Regions from separate parts of the Streptomyces sp. NPDC031426 genome, predicted to be linked through region 1. Evidence: riboswitches for the same ligand, from Rfam matches in the RefSeq annotation. Region 1 holds a riboswitch; each other region holds the start of a gene.
What was found. A riboswitch is a leader RNA that binds a small molecule or an ion and turns the genes downstream of it on or off. The one in region 1 is predicted to bind magnesium.
Positions count from the first base shown of each region.

Region 2: it holds a riboswitch for magnesium, as region 1 does, so the genes downstream of both, ACZ5NH_RS44120 (NRAMP family divalent metal transporter) here and ACZ5NH_RS02950 (magnesium transporter MgtE N-terminal domain-containing protein) in region 1, are expected to answer to the same signal.
Region 3: it holds a riboswitch for magnesium, as region 1 does, so the genes downstream of both, ACZ5NH_RS44130 (magnesium transporter MgtE N-terminal domain-containing protein) here and ACZ5NH_RS02950 (magnesium transporter MgtE N-terminal domain-containing protein) in region 1, are expected to answer to the same signal.

Region 1 covers NZ_JBVIJE010000001.1:606,488-613,577, forward strand. Annotated here, with positions in the region: gene ACZ5NH_RS02930 (HutD/Ves family protein) at 1-493, opposite strand, end outside; gene ACZ5NH_RS02935 (hypothetical protein) at 633-1,061, opposite strand; partial or broken gene ACZ5NH_RS02940 (NRAMP family divalent metal transporter) at 1,189-2,367, opposite strand; gene ACZ5NH_RS02945 (hypothetical protein) at 2,637-2,909, shown strand; M-box (ykoK) riboswitch at 3,019-3,190, shown strand; gene ACZ5NH_RS02950 (magnesium transporter MgtE N-terminal domain-containing protein) at 3,537-4,883, shown strand; gene ACZ5NH_RS02955 (NRAMP family divalent metal transporter) at 4,880-6,172, shown strand; gene ACZ5NH_RS02960 (hypothetical protein) at 6,342-6,614, shown strand.
Region 2 covers NZ_JBVIJE010000058.1:7,555-14,644, forward strand. Annotated here, with positions in the region: gene ACZ5NH_RS44085 (RNA-guided endonuclease InsQ/TnpB family protein) at 1-362, shown strand, start outside; partial or broken gene ACZ5NH_RS44090 (transposase) at 464-742, shown strand; gene ACZ5NH_RS44095 (transposase) at 1,518-2,120, shown strand; gene ACZ5NH_RS44100 (zinc ribbon domain-containing protein) at 2,161-2,661, opposite strand; partial or broken gene ACZ5NH_RS44105 (CorA family divalent cation transporter) at 2,772-3,317, opposite strand; gene ACZ5NH_RS44110 (hypothetical protein) at 3,390-3,836, opposite strand; gene ACZ5NH_RS44115 (MgtC/SapB family protein) at 3,922-4,650, opposite strand; gene ACZ5NH_RS44120 (NRAMP family divalent metal transporter) at 4,685-6,325, opposite strand; M-box (ykoK) riboswitch at 6,636-6,818, opposite strand; gene ACZ5NH_RS44125 (hypothetical protein) at 7,045-7,090, shown strand, end outside.
Region 3 covers NZ_JBVIJE010000058.1:14,652-18,226, forward strand. Annotated here, with positions in the region: gene ACZ5NH_RS44125 (hypothetical protein) at 1-220, shown strand, start outside; M-box (ykoK) riboswitch at 330-501, shown strand; gene ACZ5NH_RS44130 (magnesium transporter MgtE N-terminal domain-containing protein) at 848-2,194, shown strand; gene ACZ5NH_RS44135 (NRAMP family divalent metal transporter) at 2,191-3,483, shown strand.

The DNA.
Region 1 (7,090 bases):
ACAGCGCGGCATCCAAGCGGTCGAGGCGGACGGACGTCCCGCCGAGGACGACCGACCCTTGAAGGACCACTGCGAGCACGCACGTTCCGGCTTCCGGCCGCACCGCGACGCGGTCGCGCGCGATCTGGACCCGTGCCGTCGCATCGGCGCGCCGCACCATGACGTTGAAGTCGACGATCGGCCCGCCGAGCAGCTCGCATTGTGTCTCGCAGTCACCGGAGAAGGTGAACGGCTCGTACGGGGCGGTCATCACGCGCCGGTCGCCGTCGACCGTCAGGGCCATGCCGAGACCTTCGACGACGGTGATGATCCTGTCCACGCCCTCGAAGATGGAAAACGGACCGCTTTGCGCGACATCGGCAATGCTGACGCGCCAGACGAAATCGCTCGTCCCCGCTCCCTCGGGGTGAACGGCCACCTCGGAGGTGACACCTCCGCCGTTCTTCCACGGCGTGGGGGCCCTCTCCTCAGCCCGCAGAACCTGCACTGCCATGTGCTTTCCTTCCCCGATGGGATGGCCACCCAGAGCCGTTCCGCCCGGCTCGGCTGCGGACAAGACGAAGAGGACCCGGTGGGGCGAACTGCGAACCCGGAGCGTGGGGCCTTCGGCACCGCACTGTACGCGACGGCCTTCAACGCCTCGCGGGAGCCGGAACGCAGGCAGGCCAGTCGGCGCAAGCGACTTGTCCGCCTCGTCGGGGAGGAACCGGGCGAGGCGGGTGCCAGCGCAGGTCGTGCACCCCGGGCTCCAGTGAGAGACGGGAGAGGACCTGCTCCAGCGCGGCAGCCGCGTCGCCGCTGACCGTGACGGCGGCGCGGACGCTGGTGGTGTCCTCGCGCTCGCGGCGAGCCCGCAGACCGGTCGCGGTCAGCCCGGAGTCGGTCAGGGCCTGGGCGAGCAGGGCCCGGGTGTGGGTCTGGGACCTGCGCTCGCAGCGCAGGTGCACGCCGGCCGGTACCTGGGTGTCCGGGTCGCTGCCGGCGGCCGGGGGCCGGTCCGGCAGGCGTCCGGCCGGGCGCAGCAGCATGTGGATGCCGAGCACGGTCAGGGTGCCGAGCACGGCCAGGGTGAGCCGTCCGGGGGCGGCCAGTACGCCGACCGCCGCCGAACACCACAGGGTGGCAGCCGTGTTCAGTCAGCGCACGCCGGCGCCGTCGTGCAGGATCACCCCTCCGCCCAGATTTCCTGATCGCGTCCGCGCTGATGTCCGGGTACAGGACGGAGGCGGGCAGGATCACCAACAGCATGACCAGCACCCCCACCGCCGCCGCAGTGAAGGCGTTGGCCTTCGGGCCGTTGACCCACGGTCCCAGAACCTGTTTGTCCTTGCACAGCAGCAAAAGGAACACGCTCGCGGACGGCAGCAGCACGCCGATGAGGGTCTGCACGCCCTCGGTCAGCAGGTCCAGCGGCGAGCCCGGGATCATCACGATCGTGGCCGCGGCGGCAACGAGCCCGGCGTAGACGGCGTAGAAACCCTTCGCGCCGCCGACACCCCGGTGCAGGGAGTGCTTCATGCCCAGCACGTCACCGATCGCGTACGCGGTCGACAGCGGCACGGCGAACGCGCCGATGATCGAGGCGTCCAGCAGCGCGATCGCGAACAGCACCCCGGCCAGCTTGCCTGCCTTGGCCTCGAGGCCGTGCGCCATCCCGGCGGTGTCGGGGACCTGGCCGAAGCCGTGCGTCCCCGAGAACGCGGCGGCCGTGAGCCCGTCATCGCGGCAGCGCCGATGACCACGACGACGATGCCGATGATCAGCGGCGTCACCGTGGACAGGTGCCCGGAGCCGCGCGGCAGGTTCGGGGTGATGAAGTCGGCGGCCATCTGCGAGGCGGGCGGGTGACCATGAAGTAGATCGGCACCCACAGCAGCGACGCCGCGCACAGCGTCGTCACCACCCGCTCGAAGCGGCGGAAGGATCCGGTGACTGCCGACGTGATGATGATCATGGGGCCAGCACCACCACCACCACCGCCCTGGGCCGGCCCAGGTAGCCGGCGGACAGCGTGATCCCGATGAACTCGGTCACCAGAGTGGGCGCGTTGAGCAGGAACAGGTCGATCACGCTGAACGCGCCCCAGAACTTCCCGAACCGCTCCAGGCTCAGCCGGGTGGCCGACACCGGTGACCGCGCCGAGGCGCAGCACCACGTCTTGGTTGATGTACAGCACGGGCACCAGCAGGAGCAGGGTCCATCGAAGGTGGGTGCGGTAGTTCTGGCCGGCTTGGCCGACAGACCCCGGCGCTCGTCGTGGTCGTCCAAGCGGATGGTGCCCAGCGCGCCCTGGATGTCGCCGATGTGCGCGTCGTCGAGTACCGCCACGCGTGGCGCGACGACCGTGGTCACGGTGGTGTCGGTCATGGTGGCCTCCACGGCCCCCGGGTTCGGGGGAGGCCGGGGGCACGCAGCAGCCGTCACCCCCGCACGCCGAACGCGCAGACAGCATCACCACCGGGCGCAGGAGTGCCCGTGGACATGGCGCGGCTGGGGTGCCGCGCAGGGAGGTGGTGGTTACCGCGTGCCGCAGCGAGGATGCGTACTTGCCTTTGCCGGTCAGGGTCGGTCGTGCGCGATCTGCAGTGCCACTTGGACGACACGTGCCTCGTCGGGGAACGTGAGACCACGGCGGCATGAGCGACGTCGACATCCGGTGCGCGCACGGCGCTGTGCGCCACGCCGCCCGGCAGCTGGCCGAGGACGCCCCGAAGCTGACCGTGGGCTCCGCGGACGCCTATCGTGCCGGGCTCGCCACCCGCGCCGCCGACCTGCGCAGGGCCGCACTCGCCGCCTGGATCACCGGCGTACCCGAGGACATCATCGCCGCGGACGGGCGCCTGCCCGTGGCCGTCGTACATGGGTGGATGGCGGCCAGCTTCTCGCCAGGACACTCCGGCGACAGATGACCGTGGCGGACAACGCCGGTGACGGCCTGCCGTCGGCCGCCCTCGGTCAAAGACCGGTCATGGATTAGGGAAGCGGGTGAGGGCGGGCGTAGGCTTTAGGCGGTTTGAACAGACACCTCGTTCGGTGAGGCGTCTTCACGGACACAGGCCACTGATCCCACCCGTCGAGAGACGCTCCGGATCAGGACAGGTCTCCCCGGCCCAAGGGGTGACCCCAAGTGGCTTCCCCGTACGGGGATCACGCCGTGGAGTGCCAAAGCTCTGACGAGTTGGGGTGTGCCGGAACCGAGCGTGCTCCGGCTGCCCCTTGCCGCAAGACCGCGACACCTCGTGCGCGGCCGTGACCGGGAGGAGGCGACATGGACAGTAGTCCGGGCCATAGTCGGCCCCTCTTCGTGTTGTCCGCGCCGTCCTTCCGCGGCCCGCGGTAGCTCGTTCCTTCCTGACCCGTCCGGCTCGTTCCCGGTGGTCCGGCCTGCGCACCGGCTTGTCCAGGCGTGCCGACGTATGCCCTGGCAATACCTGGTCACCGGCCGGTACGGGGAGGAAGAGCACCGCCGAGGGCCGCCCGTTGCCCCGTCGTGGCGGGGCAAGGAGGTGTTCACCTTGGCTGCTCACACTCTGCTCATGTCCACCAAGGCTCGGTTCCGCAACCGCCGGGTCCACCTCGAACGCCGTGCCACCGCCACCAAAACCGTCCGCGCCTCCCTCGTCTCGCTGGCCGGCCTGATCGGTGGACCGGTCACCAACCAGGCGGACGAGGAGGTCGGCCGCGTCGTCGACGTGGTCGCCCGGCTGTACGGCACGGAGCCGTACCCGCCGGTCACCGGGCTGATCCTGCGCATCGGCCGCCGACAGACCTTCGTGGCCTCGGACGCGATCGGCAAGGTGCAGGCAGGCCACGTACAGCTGCGCACCGCCCGCGTCGACCTGCGCGACTTCTCCCGCCGCCCCGGCGAGGTGCTGCTGGCCAAGGACATCCTTGACCACCAGCTCGTGGACGTGGACGGCGTCCAGGTCACCCGGGCCGCCGACCTGTACCTCGCGCCCCTGGTCGGCCAGGTCGTGCTGGTCGGCGTGGACGTCTCCCTGCCGACCCTGCTGCGTCGGCTCGGCCCGCGGCGCCGGCAGGCCCGGCCGACCCCGGAGCGGGTGCTGGACTGGCAGGCCGTGGCACCGTTCGCCGAACAGGCCACCGAGGGCCCGCCGGAGGTCCGGCTGCGCGCCTCCCGGGCCGCCCTGCAGCGGCTGCGCCCGGCTGACCTCGCCGACATCCTCGAGGACCTCGGCCGCGACGAACGCCAGCAGCTGCTGGGCTGGCTGGAGCCGGAGCAGGCCGCCGACGCGCTGGAGGAGATGGAACCGCACGAGTTGGAGAACCTGCTGCGCGAGGCCCAGCCGGAACACGCCGCCCGCCTGCTGGACGAGATGGAGCCGGACGAGGCTACCGACGCCCTGCGCGACCTCACCCGCGAGGAGCGCGAGGCCCTGCTGTCCCGCATGCCGAGCGGGGAGGCCGCGGAGCTGCGAAGGCTGCTGACCCACCGCGAGGGCACCGCCGGCGGTGCCATGACCACCCTGCTGATCATCGCCCGCCCGGACGAGACCGTCGCCAAGGTGCGGGCGCAGCTGGCGGAACAGGCCGAGCACCGCACCGAGATCGACGCGATCGCCGTCGTGGACGACAACGGCCGGCTGCTGTGCGACCTGCCCCTGTTCGACCTGGCCGTCGCCGAGGACACCACCCTGATGGCCGACCTGGTGACCTGGCGATCCCAGTTCGGCCCTCCGGTGACCGTCCGCCCCGACACTCCCCTCGGCGAGGCCGCTGACCAGCTGGTCGCCTCCCGCGCCTCCTCACTTCTGGTGGTGGACGACACCGACCGCCCGCTCGGCCGGATCCTTGCCGATGACCTGCTCGACCATCTGCTGCCCGAGCGCGGGCGTCTGCACTTCCGGAGGTTTCTGCAGTGACCGGCGACCTGGACACCACTTCGGCCGCGTCCCCCGCCGCCCCCGCCACGCGGCGGCGGGGCCTGGGCCGTCTCGCGATGGTCGCTGCCATCGCCGGTCCCGGCCTGGTCGCCGCGAATGCCGGCAACGACGCCGCAGGCATCGCCACCTACGCCTCTGCGGGCTCCCAATTCGCCTACGGCACGCTGTTCTTCATGGTGCTGGTCACCGTCGCCCTGGTCATGGTCCAGGAGATGGCCGTACGCCTCGGCGCCCACACCGGCAAGGGCCTGGGGGCGCTGATCCGCGAACAGTTCAGCCTCCGGCTGACCGCCCTCGCCGTCTTCTGCCTGTTGCTGGCCAACACCGGCCTGGTCGTCAGCGAGTTCGCCGGCATCGGCGCCGCCTTCGAGCTCCTCGGCGTACCCAAGTGGGCGGTCATCCCGCCCGCCGCGATCCTGCTCTGGTCGCTGGTACTGTTCGGCTCCTACCGGTGGGCCGAACGCATCTTCCTCATCATGTCGCTGGCGTTCTTCGCCTACCCCATCGCGATGATCCTCGGCCACCCCCACTGGGGCGAGGTCGGCAAGCACCTCGTCGTCCCGCACATCGAGCCCAACAAGAGCTTCATCCTGCTCGCCGTCGCCCTGATCGGCACGACCGTCAGCCCGTACATGCAGTTCTACGCCGCGGCAGGCGTCGTCGACCGGGGCGCCAAGCCCGAGGACTACCGGCTCATCAAGCTGGACGCCGTGATCGGTGCGGTGTTCGCCTGCCTCATCAGCCTGACGATCATCATCGCCACCGCTGCCGCGATCGGCGGCACCGGCCCGCTGGACTCAGCCGCCCAGGCCGCCGAGGCCCTCAAACCGGTCGCCGGTCAGAACGCCGAACTCCTCTTCGCCGTGGGCCTGATCGGTGCCTCCGCGCTCGCCGGTGCCGTCGTCCCGCTCTCCGCCAGCTACGCCGTCGGCGAGGCCGCCGGAGTGGAACGCTCCGTGTCCCGTAGCTTCCGCGACGCACCGCTCTTCCTGGGCCTGTTCACCGTCCAGATCGTGCTCGGCGCGGTGGTCGCCATGACCCCGGTGAACGTCATCCAGCTGCTCATCGGCACCCAGGTCCTCCAGGGCCTGATCAGCCCCGTCGTGCTGGTCTACCTCCTGGTCCTCACCAACCGCCGCTCCGTGCTCGGCGCGGCGGCCAACGGCCCCCGCTACCGGATCGGCGCCACCGCCGTGGTCGTCGGCGTCGCGGGCATGTCCACCATCCTGCTCGTCCAGACCGTCCTCGGCTGGTTCGGCCTCGGCTGACCCCGGTCCCCGCCTGAGAAGAAGGCCCGCCGTGAAGAAGTACGGCCCCTGCCCGGCACGTACTGCCCTGGTCCGCCTGGATCGCCACTCGTCGCGGGCGAGGCACTGACCCAGCGACGAACTCATCGACCGCTACGAGGAGCTGATCGACCGCTTTCCGATCTGGTCGATCGAGGACGGCCTCGGCGAGGACGACTGGGACGGCTGGGCACGCCTGACCGAACGGCGGGGCGAGCGAGCCGCACGCGCGCGCCGCGATCGAGAACAGCGACTGCGTGCATTGCATTGGTACCGGCCGATCGACGTGACCCACGGGGTGGCTTCACCGCCTCGCTGCCCGCTGACACGATCCGCGCCCGCAGCCACTCAGTGGACATCGGTGGCCCCGACGACGATCACGCGCATGCCGGGAGCTTCCATGGGTCTCGCCTGCCCTTCATGAGCTGAGGCGGAAAGGTTGTTGAGTCCCCTGCCACGACCGTAAGACGACATCGGCGGCGCCGCACTGGCTACGCACCGCCCGCAGACCGTGCGTCCGCGTCTGGGCATCGGTGCCATGGCGTCGCCGCGTTTCGCGCTCGCCGGCCTGCTGTTGGCATACGGCCGTCGGCGTGTCGGACCGGAGGCGGAGCCGCCCGGGGCCCGCTGGGGGCCTGGCTGGTGACCGACGAGCATGCCGAGCTGCGCTCGGCCTTGCGGCGTCTGGCGGCCCAGCGCGGACTGGTGCCAGGCATGGTGGACGCGGACCTCGGTGACCTGCGTATCCATCCACACGCTCCCGGTCGCACACGCCTCCCACCCGACCTGTGGGATACGGGATGGAGGAAGATGAGGTGACGGCGGTGTGGGCACCGGGGTTCCGGACGTCTCCGGTATGGGCGACGAACGCCGGTCTGATTTTCGCGGAAGCATCTGACT
Region 2 (7,090 bases), on a different contig from region 1:
TGCGCCAGAAGGCCGGTCTGAACCGGTGCATCCTCGCCCAGGGCTGGGGACTCCTGCGCCGGCGCACCGAACAGAAAGCACCCGGCCGGGTCGAGGACGTCCCCGCCCCCTACACCTCCCTGCGGTGCAGTGCATGCGGATGGATCGAGAAGAACTCGCGCAAGAGCCAAGCCGAGTTCGTCTGTGTGTCCTGCGGCTTCACCTGCAACGCGGACGAGAACGCAAGCCACAACGTCGCGGCAGGACAGGGTGGGAGTCCCCGCCCCCGGCGGTCAGCCGGTGCCGGAGGGGCGACAACGGCCACCGGCCGTTCGAGCGCCCGTGAACCTCAACCTGCCTGGGTTGGAATCCCCCTCTTTTAAGACTCCGTTGGGAAATCCGTAAACGGGTGATGAGTAAACGGGTGATGATGAGTGTGCCGGGCTGCCATGATCGGCCTGTCGCCGATCGAGGGTGGGGCTGGATGTCGCTGGAGCCGCGGGCTGATCGCGGGGTGCCGGAGCTGACTGCGCGGGTGGTGCGGGCTTCGTTCCCGAAGGGGACGCTTGCGGTCCGTGTTCGTGAGGCGCTCGGTCCGCTGTTCGAGGACGAGTCCTTTGCCGAGGCGTTTCCCGGACAGGGGCGGCCGGCGGTCTCGCCCGGGGCATTGGCGCTGGTGTCGGTGCTGCAGTATGCCGAAGGGCTCACAGACCGGCAGGCCGCTGACCAGGTCCGGGCCCGGATGGACTGGAAGTTCCTCCTCGGTCTTGAGCTGGACGACCCGGGGTTTGACTTCTCCGTTCTTTGCGACTTCCGTGCCCGGTTGATCAAGCACGGCCTGGAGGAGAAGGTCCTGGACTTGGTCCTTGAGCGAATCTCCGGGCTCGGGCTGCTGCGTGCGGGGGGCCGTCAGCGGACCGACTCCACCCACGTGCTCGCGGCGGTGCGGACGTTGAACCGGATGGAGTTCGTGGGCGAGACTCTGCGGGCTGCCCTGGAGGCCCTGTCGGCGGCGGCCCCGCAGTGGCTGTCCGCGCTGGTCACCGCGGACTGGGTGAGACGATACGGTGCCCGGATCGACTCCTACCGCTTCCCCAAAGGGGAGAGCGTGCGCCAGGAGTGGGCCGAGCAGGTAGGCCGTGACGGCTTCACGATTCTTGAGGCCGCTTTCGCTCCTGGCTCTCCGGGCTGGCTGCGGGAGATCCCCGCTGTCCAGGTCCTGCGCCGGGCCTGGGTGGAGCAGTACCACCGCGATGGCGAGGGGGTGCACTGGCGGGAGGGCAAGGACCTCCCGCCGGGCAGATGCCGGCTCTCCTCGCCCTATGACCCCGACGCCCGCTACGGCGTGAAGCGGGGCTCAGGCTGGTGTGGTTACAAGACCCACCTGTCTGAGACCTGCGAGTCGGACGCCCCGCACCTGATCACCCAGGTGATCACCACGGACGCGACGGTCGCCGACACCGAAGTCACCGAGACCGTCCATCAGGGCCTGGCCGCACGGGAGTTACTGCCTGCCGAGCACGACGTCGACGCCGGCTATGTCACCGCCGCGCACATCGTCACCGCCCGGAACGAGTACGGGATCGAGCTGGTGGGGCCGGTCGGACTGGACACCTGTCACGAGAACCACGAAGGCGAGCACTTCACGCAGAGCGCCTTCACCGTCGACTGGCAGGCCCGCAAGGTCACCTGCCCTGAGGGCAAGATCAGCGCCAGCTGGTCCGAACCAGCGAAAGAGCAGCGGGACTCCCGTCGCGCGGGTGCACTTCACCGCCCAAGACTGCGGCAGTTGCCCCGTGCGCGAGAAGTGCACCAAGGCGGCGAACGGCAGATGGGGCCGCAGCCTGACCCTGCTTCCCCGAGACCAGCAGGAGGCGCTGGAAGCGCGGCGCCGTGAACAGCTGACCGACGAGTGGCAGCAGCGTTACAACATCCGCGCCGGCGTGGAGGGCACGATCTCCCCGGCGGTCCGGCGCACCCGCATCCGCCGGACCCGCTTCACCGACCTACCCAAGACCCACCTCGGCCACGTCTTCGCCGCCACCGCCATCAACATCATCCGACTCGACGCCTGGCTCACCGAAACCCCACTAGGCCAGACCAGGACCTCGCATCTGGCCCGACTGGACCTGGCCGCATAGAGGCCCGCCCACACCCGTTTACGGATTTCCCAACGGAGTCTTAAAAGAGAGGGATTCCAACCCAGGCAGGTTGAGGTTCACGGGCGCTCGAACGGCCGGTGGCCGTTGTCGCCCCTCCGGCACCGGCTGACCGCCGGGGGCGGGGACTCCCACCCTGTCCTGCCGCGACGTTGTGGCTTGCGTTCTCGTCCGCGTTGCAGGTGAAGCCGCAGGACACACAGACGAACTCGGCTTGCCTCTTGCCCGAGTTCTTCTCGATCCATCCGCAGGCACTGCACCGCAGGGAGGTGTAGGGGGCGGGGACGTCCTCGACCCGGCCGGGTGCCTTCTGTTCGGTGCGCCGACGCAGGAGCCCCCAGCCCTGGGCGAGGATGCACCGGTTCAGACCGGCCTTCTGGCGCACGTTCTTGCCGGGCTGCTCGACGGTTCCCTTCGCCGAGCGGGTCATGCTCCTGATGTTCAGCTTCTCGAAGCGGATCAGGCCGTACGACCGGGCGAGCATGGTGCTGGTCTTCTCGCACCAGTCTTTGCGCCGGTCCACTTCGCGTACCTTGAGCTTGGCGACCTTGGCGTACTCGGCTGTCTTCTTCTCGCTGCCCTTGGGGGCGCGGGCGGCCCGGCGCTGGTGCTTGCGGATCTGCGCCCGCTCCCTGCAATGGCGTGCAGGACGGCCGACGTGCCCTTCGCCAGCTGCTCGAGGTTGGCCTCCAGGTCCTCGCGCAACGGTCCAGGGAGCCGTGGCTTCCGTGGCGGACGGTGACGACGAAGTCGGGGCTGGCGAAGACCATGATCTCGCCGGTGTCGACGACCTCGCTGGTGGCGGTCAGCTGCTCGTGCTCGACGTAGGTGACGGTCTTGAAGACCGCGAACAGTACGTCGCCGTAACTCTCCAACTTGGGCCGCTGGTGGGCCTGTACGGCGTCCTCCACGGCGAGCGGGTGCAGGCCGAAGAGCTCGGCGAACTCCGTCTCGGTCGGCTCGTGCAGGCCAAGCCACACGAAGTCGTGGCCGTGCTTGCGTACCTGCTGGACGGCCTCCTCAACGGTGTCCGTTCCGGGCTGGCGGACGCCGTCGCCGTAGACCACGCAGTTGACCACCGCCGAGCCGAGCGGGGAGCGGCGGGTGGCTGAGGTCCACGCGGCCGCGGCTCCGCCGCGTCAGGCGGGCGACTTTGCGCAGGTTGCCGACCATCGACATGCGGGACTCTCCTTCGCCGGGTCCGGACAGTGTGCCAGCGGGTGGTGAACGGTCAGGAGAGAACGGCGGTGGTCAGTGCCGCTGGCGGGCGGCGTCAGTCAGTAGATGGATCACCTCGGGGGGCAGGTCGAGGTGGTGTGCGATCCACGCCGCGTCATGACCGTGGGTGGCGAGGAGCCAGGCCGTGTAGAGGCTGTTCAGGCTCGGGGCGTCCGGGCCGAGTAGGAACGGCCGGACGGCCTCCATCGGGAAGCCCTCCAGGGACCTAGTGGTGAACAACCCGGCCCCCAGGTCCTCCGGCACGACCCTGTGAGGGCGTTGCTCGGCCTGCCGGTGGTGGTGCCACATGGCCGCGACCAGGATGAACGCCGCGGTCGCGGCACCCATCAGCGCGCCGCCGACCACCGGCTTGTCGCGGGTGGGGGCGGCGTTGACCGCGACCGTCTCCAGTACGACGAGCGTGAGCACGCCGAGGAACGCCGCGCCCTCCCCGGTGCGGGGGTGGGGTACCGTCCGCATGACGCACACCTCCCTGTCTTCCTCTTCATCGTGTCCTGCCGAGCGGACTGCTGTCCTGGGGCCGTCAGGCCCTCTGCTCGGGGTGTCAGGCGAGCACCCGCTGCCCTGACCGGGGCGCCCGTTCGTCGTCCTCCTCGTCGTCCAGGTGCCAGTGCAGGTCGTGCACCCCGGGCTCCAGTGAGAGACGGGAGATGACCTGCTCCAGCGCGGCGGCGGCATCGCCGCTGACGGTGACGGCGGCGCGGACGCTGGTGGTGTCCTCGCCTTCGCGGCGGGCCCGCAGACCGGTCGCGGTCAGCCCGGAGGCGGTCAGGGCCTGCGCGAGCAGGGCCCGGATCTGGGTCTCGGACCCGCGCTCGCAGCGCAGGTGCACGCTGGCCCGCACGTGGGCGTCCGGGTCGCTGCCTGAGGCCGGTGCCCGGTCCAGCAGGCGTCCGGCCGGGCGCAGCAGCACGTGGATGCCGAGCGCGGCCAGGGCGAGCCGTCCGGAGGCGGCCAGGACGCCGACCGCCGCCGAGCACCACAGGGTGGCTGTCGTGTTCAGTCCGCGCACGCCGGCGCCGTCGCGCAGGATCACCCCGCCGCCCAGGAAGCCGATCCCGGAGACGACGTAGGAGGCGACCCGCGTCGGGCTGCCGGCGTCGTCCACCGCCACGCTGTACAGCACGAACAGCGTGGCGCCGGTGGCGACCAGGGCATTGGTGCGCATGCCCGCCATGCGTGCCCGCCACTGCCGCTCGACGCCGATCAGTGCGCCGCAGGTCGCGCCGGTGGCGAGCCTGATCAGGAAGTCGGTCGTGGTTAGGGCGTGCATGGCACACCTCCTTCAAGGTGCGGTGGTTGGTGACTTACTGGCCGACCGCGACCTGCACGATCTTGATGATCACGAGGATCATGGAGACCAGCAGGTAGCTGCGCAGCGCGCCCATGCCGATCTTCTTGCCGCTGGACATCACGACCGGGGTGAGGCTCTCCAGCGGCGGCATCCGCCAGGCGTCCCGGCCGGTGCGGTCGATCGGGTCCTCCTTGGTGGCCGTACGCCGCCGGGTGAAGGCGTACCCGGCGGCGAGCACCCCGGCGACCCCGCAGGCGGCCATGATGTCGACGATCACGTCCGCGCTGATGTCCGGGAACAGGACCGAGGCGGTCAGGATCACCGACAGCATGACCAGCACCCCGACCACGGCGGCGGTGAAGGCGTTGGTCTTCGGGCCGTTCACCCACGGGCCGAGGACCTGCTTGTCGTTGCACAGCAGCAGCAAGAACACGCTCGCGGACGGCAGCAGCACGCCGGCCAGGGTCTGCACGCCCTCGGTCAGCAAGCCCAGCGGCGAGCCGGGAATGAGCACGATCGTCGCCGCAGCGGCGACCAGCCCGGCGTAGACGGCGTAGAAGCCCTTCGCGCCGCCCACCCCCCGGTGCAGGGAGTGCTTCATGCCCAGCACGTCACCGATCGCGTACGCGGTCGACAGCGACACGGCGAACGCGCCGATGATCGAGGCGTCCAGCAGCGCGATCGCGAACAGCACCCCAGCCAGCTTGCCTGCCTTGGTCTCAAGGCCGTGCGCTATCCCGGCGGTGTCGGTGAACTGGCCGAAGCCGTGCGTCCCCGAGAACGCGGCGGCGGTGAAGGCCATCATCGCGGCAGCGCCGATGACGACGATGACGATGCCGATCCACAGGTCGACCTTCTCGTAGCGCATGAACCGCGGGGTGATCCGCTTGTCGATCACGTACGACTGCTGGAAGAACAGCTGCCAGGGCGCAACCGTCGTACCGACGATGCCGATGATCAGCAGCATCACTGTCGACAGCTGGCCGGAGCCGCCGGGCAGGTTCGGGGTGACGAAGTCGGCGGCCATCTGCGAGACGTGCGGATGCACCATGAAGTAGATCGGCACCAGCAGCAGCGAGGCCGCGCACAGCGTCATCGCCACCCGCTCGAAGCGGCGGAAGGATCCGGTGAACGCCGACGCGATGATGATCACGGCGGCCAGCACCACCGCCGCCGCCTTGGGCAGGCCCAGGTAGCCGGCGGACAGCGTGATGCCGATGAACTCGGTCACCAGGGTGAGCGCGTTGAGCAGGAACAGGTCGATGACGCTGAACGCGCCCCAGAACTTCCCGAACCGCTCCAGGATCAGCCGGGCGTGGCCGACACCGGTGACCGCGCCGAGGCGCAGCACCATCTCCTGGTTGATGTACAGCACGGGCACCAGCAGGAGCAGGGCCCACAGCAGGTGGGTGCCGTAGTTCTGGCCGGCTTGGCCGTAGGTGGCGAAGGCGCCGGCGTCGTTGTCGCCGACCATCACGATCAGGCCGGGGCCGACGATCGCCAGCAGCGTCTTCAGCTTCGCCGACAGACCCCGGCGCTCGCCATGGTCGTCCAGGCGGATGGTGCCCAGCGCGCCCTGGATGTCGCCGAGGTGCGCGTCGTCGAGTACCGCCGCGCGGGGCGCGGCGACCGTGGTCACGATGGTGTCGGTCATGGTGGTGCCTCCCTGGTCCCCCGGTCCGGGGGAGGTCGGGGGCACGCGGCAGCCATCACCCCCTGCACGCCGAATGCGCGCAGGACAGCATCACCACCGGGCGCAGGAGCGCCCGTGGACATGGCGCGACCGTGGTGCCGCGCAGGGAAGGTGGTGGTTACCGCGTGCCGGAAGAATGCGAGGACAAGCGGGTGCGGGGCCTACTTCGGCCCGGACTACTGCATTCCATGTCTCTCGCCTCCTTCCGGCCGGAGACGCCCGTGAACAGCGTCGTCATCGACTCGGCAAGGAGCGGCCGGCCCAAGCGGGCGGCTCACCCCAACTCGTCAGAGCTTTGGCACTCCACGGCGTAATCCCAACCGTTGAACCGGGTGGGAAGCCACTTGGCCTCACCCCTTAGGCCGGGGAGAGGTGTCCTGAACCTGGGCGTCTCTCGACGTCGTGGGGTCAGTGGCCTGTGTCCGTGAAGACGCCTCACCGAACGAGGTGCCTCTTCAAACCTCCACAAGGCTACGCCCGCGCCGAGGGTGCCGCTCACCTGATTTACGGAGCCTTGACGGCACACTGACCGCATTCTCACGAAGCGCCGATGCCCCAGCGAGGATGCGTGCTTCAGCGAGCATGCGTGCTTCCTTCGCCGGTCAGGGCCCCCCGTGCGCTATCTACAGTGACACTTGGACGACACGTGCCTCGTCGGAGGAAGGGGAGACTACGGCGGCATGAGCGACCTCGACATCCGGTGCGCGCGCCGCGCGGTGCGCCAAG
Region 3 (3,575 bases), on a different contig from region 1:
GCAGCTGGCCGAGGACGCCCCGAAACTGACCGCGGGCTCCGCGGATGCCTTTCGTGCCGGGCTCGCCACCCGCACCGCCGACCTGCGCAGAGCCGCGCTCGCCGCCTGGATCACCGGCATACCCGAGGACATCATCGCCGCTGACGGGCGCCTACCCGTCGCCGTCGTGCATGGGTGGGTGGCGGCCAGGTTCTCGCCAGGACACTCCGGTGACAGGTGACCGTGGCGGACAGCTCCGGTGGCGGCCTGTATTCGACAGCCCTCGGTCAAGGGCAGGTCATGGATTAGGGAGCCGGGCGAGTGCGGGCGTAGTCTTTATGCGGTTTGAACAGACACCTCGTTCGGTGAGGCGTCTTCACGGACACAGGCCACTGACCCGACGACGTCGAGAGACGCCCAGGTTCAGGACAGGTCTCCCCGGCCTAAGGGGTGACCCCAAGTGGCTTCCCTTATGGGGATCACGCCGTGGAGTGCCAAAGCTCTGACGAGTTGGGGTGTGCCGGGGTCGAACGTGCCCGGCTGCCCCTTGCCGCAAGACCGCGACGCCCTGCGCGCGGCCGTGACCGGGAGGAGGCGACATGGACAGTAGTCCGGGCCATAGTCGGCCCCTCTTCGTGTTGTCCGCGCCGTCCTTCCGCGGCCCGCGGTAGCTAGTTCCTCACTGACTCATCCGGTCCGCAGCCGGTGGTCTCTCGTGCTCATCGGTTTCGACAGGCCGCGTGCAGGCGTGTGCCCTGGCGTGCCTGCCACCGGCCGGTCCGGGGAGGAAGAGCGCTGCCGAGGGCCGCCCGCTGCCCCGTCATGGCGGGGCAAGGGGGTGTTCATCTTGGCTGTCCACACTCTGCTCATGTCCAGCACGGCTCGCTTCCGCGACCGCCGGGTCCACCTCGAACGCCGTGCCACCGCCACCAAGGCGGTGCGCACCTCCCTGGTCTCGCTGGCCGGCCTGATCGGCGGTCCGGTCACCAATCAGGCGGGCGAGGAGGTCGGCCGCGTCGTCGACGTGGTCGCCCGGCTGTACGGCACGGAGCCGTACCCGCCGGTCACCGGGCTGATCCTGCGCATCGGCCGCCGGCAGACGTTCCTGGCCGCGGAGGCCATCGGCAAGGTGCAGGCAGGTCAGGTACGGCTGCGCACCGCCCGCGTCGACCTGCGCGACTTCTCCCGCCGCCCCGGCGAGGTGCTGCTGGCCAAGGACATCCTTGACCACCAGCTCGTCGACGTGGACGGCGTCCAGGTCACCCGGGCCGCCGACCTGTACCTCGCGCCCCTGGTCGGCCAGGTCGTGCTGGTCGGCGTGGACGTCTCCCTGCCGACCCTGCTGCGTCGGCTCGGCCCGCGGCGCCGGCAGGCCCGGCCGACCCCGGAGCGGGTACTGGACTGGCAGGCGGTGGCGCCGTTCGCCGAACAGGCCATCGAGGGCCCGCCGGAGGTCCGGCTGCGCGCCTCCCGGGCCGCCCTGCAACGGCTGCGCCCCGCCGACCTCGCCGACATCCTCGAAGACCTCGGCCGCAACGAACGACAGCAGCTGCTGGGCTGGCTGGAGCCGGAGCAGGCCGCCGACGCGCTGGAGGAGATGGAACCGCACGAGCTGGAGAACCTGCTGCGCGAGGCCCAGCCGGAACACGCCGCCCGCCTGCTGGACGAAATGGAGCCGGACGAGGCCACCGACGCCCTGCGCGACCTCACCCGCGAGGAACGCGAGGCCCTGCTGTCCCGCATGCCGAGCGGCGAGGCCGCGGAGCTGCGACGGCTGCTGACCCACCGCGAAGGCACCGCCGGCGGCGCCATGACCACCCTGCTGATCACCTCCCGCCCCGACGAGACCGTCGCCAAGGTACGGGCGCAGCTGGCCGAACAGGCCGAGCACCGCACCGAGATCGACGCGATCGCCGTCGTGGACGACAACGGCCGGCTGCTGTGCGACCTGCCCCTGTTCGACCTGGCCGTCGCCGAGGACACCACCCCGATGGCCGACCTGGTGACCTGGCGATCCCAGTTCGGCCCTCCAGCCACCGTCCACCCCGACACCCCCCTCGGCGAGGCCGCCGACCAGCTGGTCGACTCCCGCGCCACCTCACTTCTGGTGGTCGACGACACCGACCGGCCCCTCGGCCGGATCCTCGCCGACGACCTGCTCGACTACCTGCTGCCCGAGCGCGGGCGTCTGCACTTCCGGAGGTTCCTGCAGTGACCAGCGACCTGGACACCACATCGGCCGCGTCCCCCGCCGCCCCCGCCACGCGGCGGCGGGGCCTGGGCCGTCTCGCGATGGTCGCTGCCATCGCCGGTCCCGGCCTGGTCGCCGCGAACGCCGGCAACGACGCCGCAGGCATCGCCACCTACGCCTCCGCCGGCTCCCAATTCGCCTACGGCACCCTGTTCTTCATGGTGCTGGTCACCATCGCCCTGGTCATGGTCCAGGAGATGGCCGTACGCCTCGGCGCGCACACCGGCAAGGGGCTCGGGGCTCTGATCCGCGAGCAGTTCAGCCTCCGCCTGACCGCACTGGCGGTGTTCTGTCTCCTGCTGGCCAACACGGGCCTGGTCGTCAGCGAGTTCGCTGGCATCGGTGCCGCCTTCGAACTGCTCGGCGTACCCAAGTGGGCGGTCATTCCGCCGGCCGCGATCCTGCTCTGGTCGCTGGTCCTGTTCGGCTCCTACCGGTGGGCCGAACGTATTTTCCTCATCATGTCGCTGGCGTTCTTCGCCTACCCCATCGCGATGATCCTCGGCCACCCCCACTGGGGCGAGGTCGGCAAGCACCTCGTCGTCCCGCACATCGAGCCCAACAAGAGTTTCATCCTGCTCGCCGTCGCCCTGATCGGCACGACCGTCAGCCCGTACATGCAGTTCTACGCCGCGGCAGGCGTCGTCGACCGGGGCGCCAAGCCCGAGGACTACCGGCTCATCAAGCTGGACGCCGTGATCGGTGCGGTGTTCGCCTGCCTCATCAGCCTGACGATCATCATCGCCACCGCTGCCGCGATCGGCGGCACCGGCCCGCTGGACTCAGCCGCCCAGGCCGCCGAGGCCCTCAAACCGGTCGCCGGTCAGAACGCCGAACTCCTCTTCGCCGTGGGCCTGATCGGTGCCTCCGCGCTCGCCGGTGCCGTCGTCCCGCTCTCCGCCAGCTACGCCGTCGGCGAGGCCGCCGGAGTGGAACGCTCCGTGTCCCGTAGCTTCCACGACGCACCGCTCTTCCTGGGTCTGTTCACCGTCCAGATCGTGCTCGGCGCGGTCGTGGCCATGACCCCGGTGAACGTCATCCAGCTGCTCATCGGCACCCAGGTCCTCCAGGGCCTGATCAGCCCCGTCGTGCTGGTCTACCTCCTGGTCCTCACCAACCGCCGCTCCGTGCTCGGCGCGGCGGCCAACGGCCCCCGCTACCGGATCGCCGCCACCGTCGTGGTCGTCGGCGTCGCGGGCATGTCCACCATCCTGCTCGTCCAGACCGTCCTCGGCTGGTTCGGCCTCGGCTGACACCCGACGCGGGCTTCGTGCGTGCGCGATGCGTGAACGGACTGTCCGGCACAGGGCGTCATGCGCGGGTTCGAGTACGCAGCCGCTTCGCT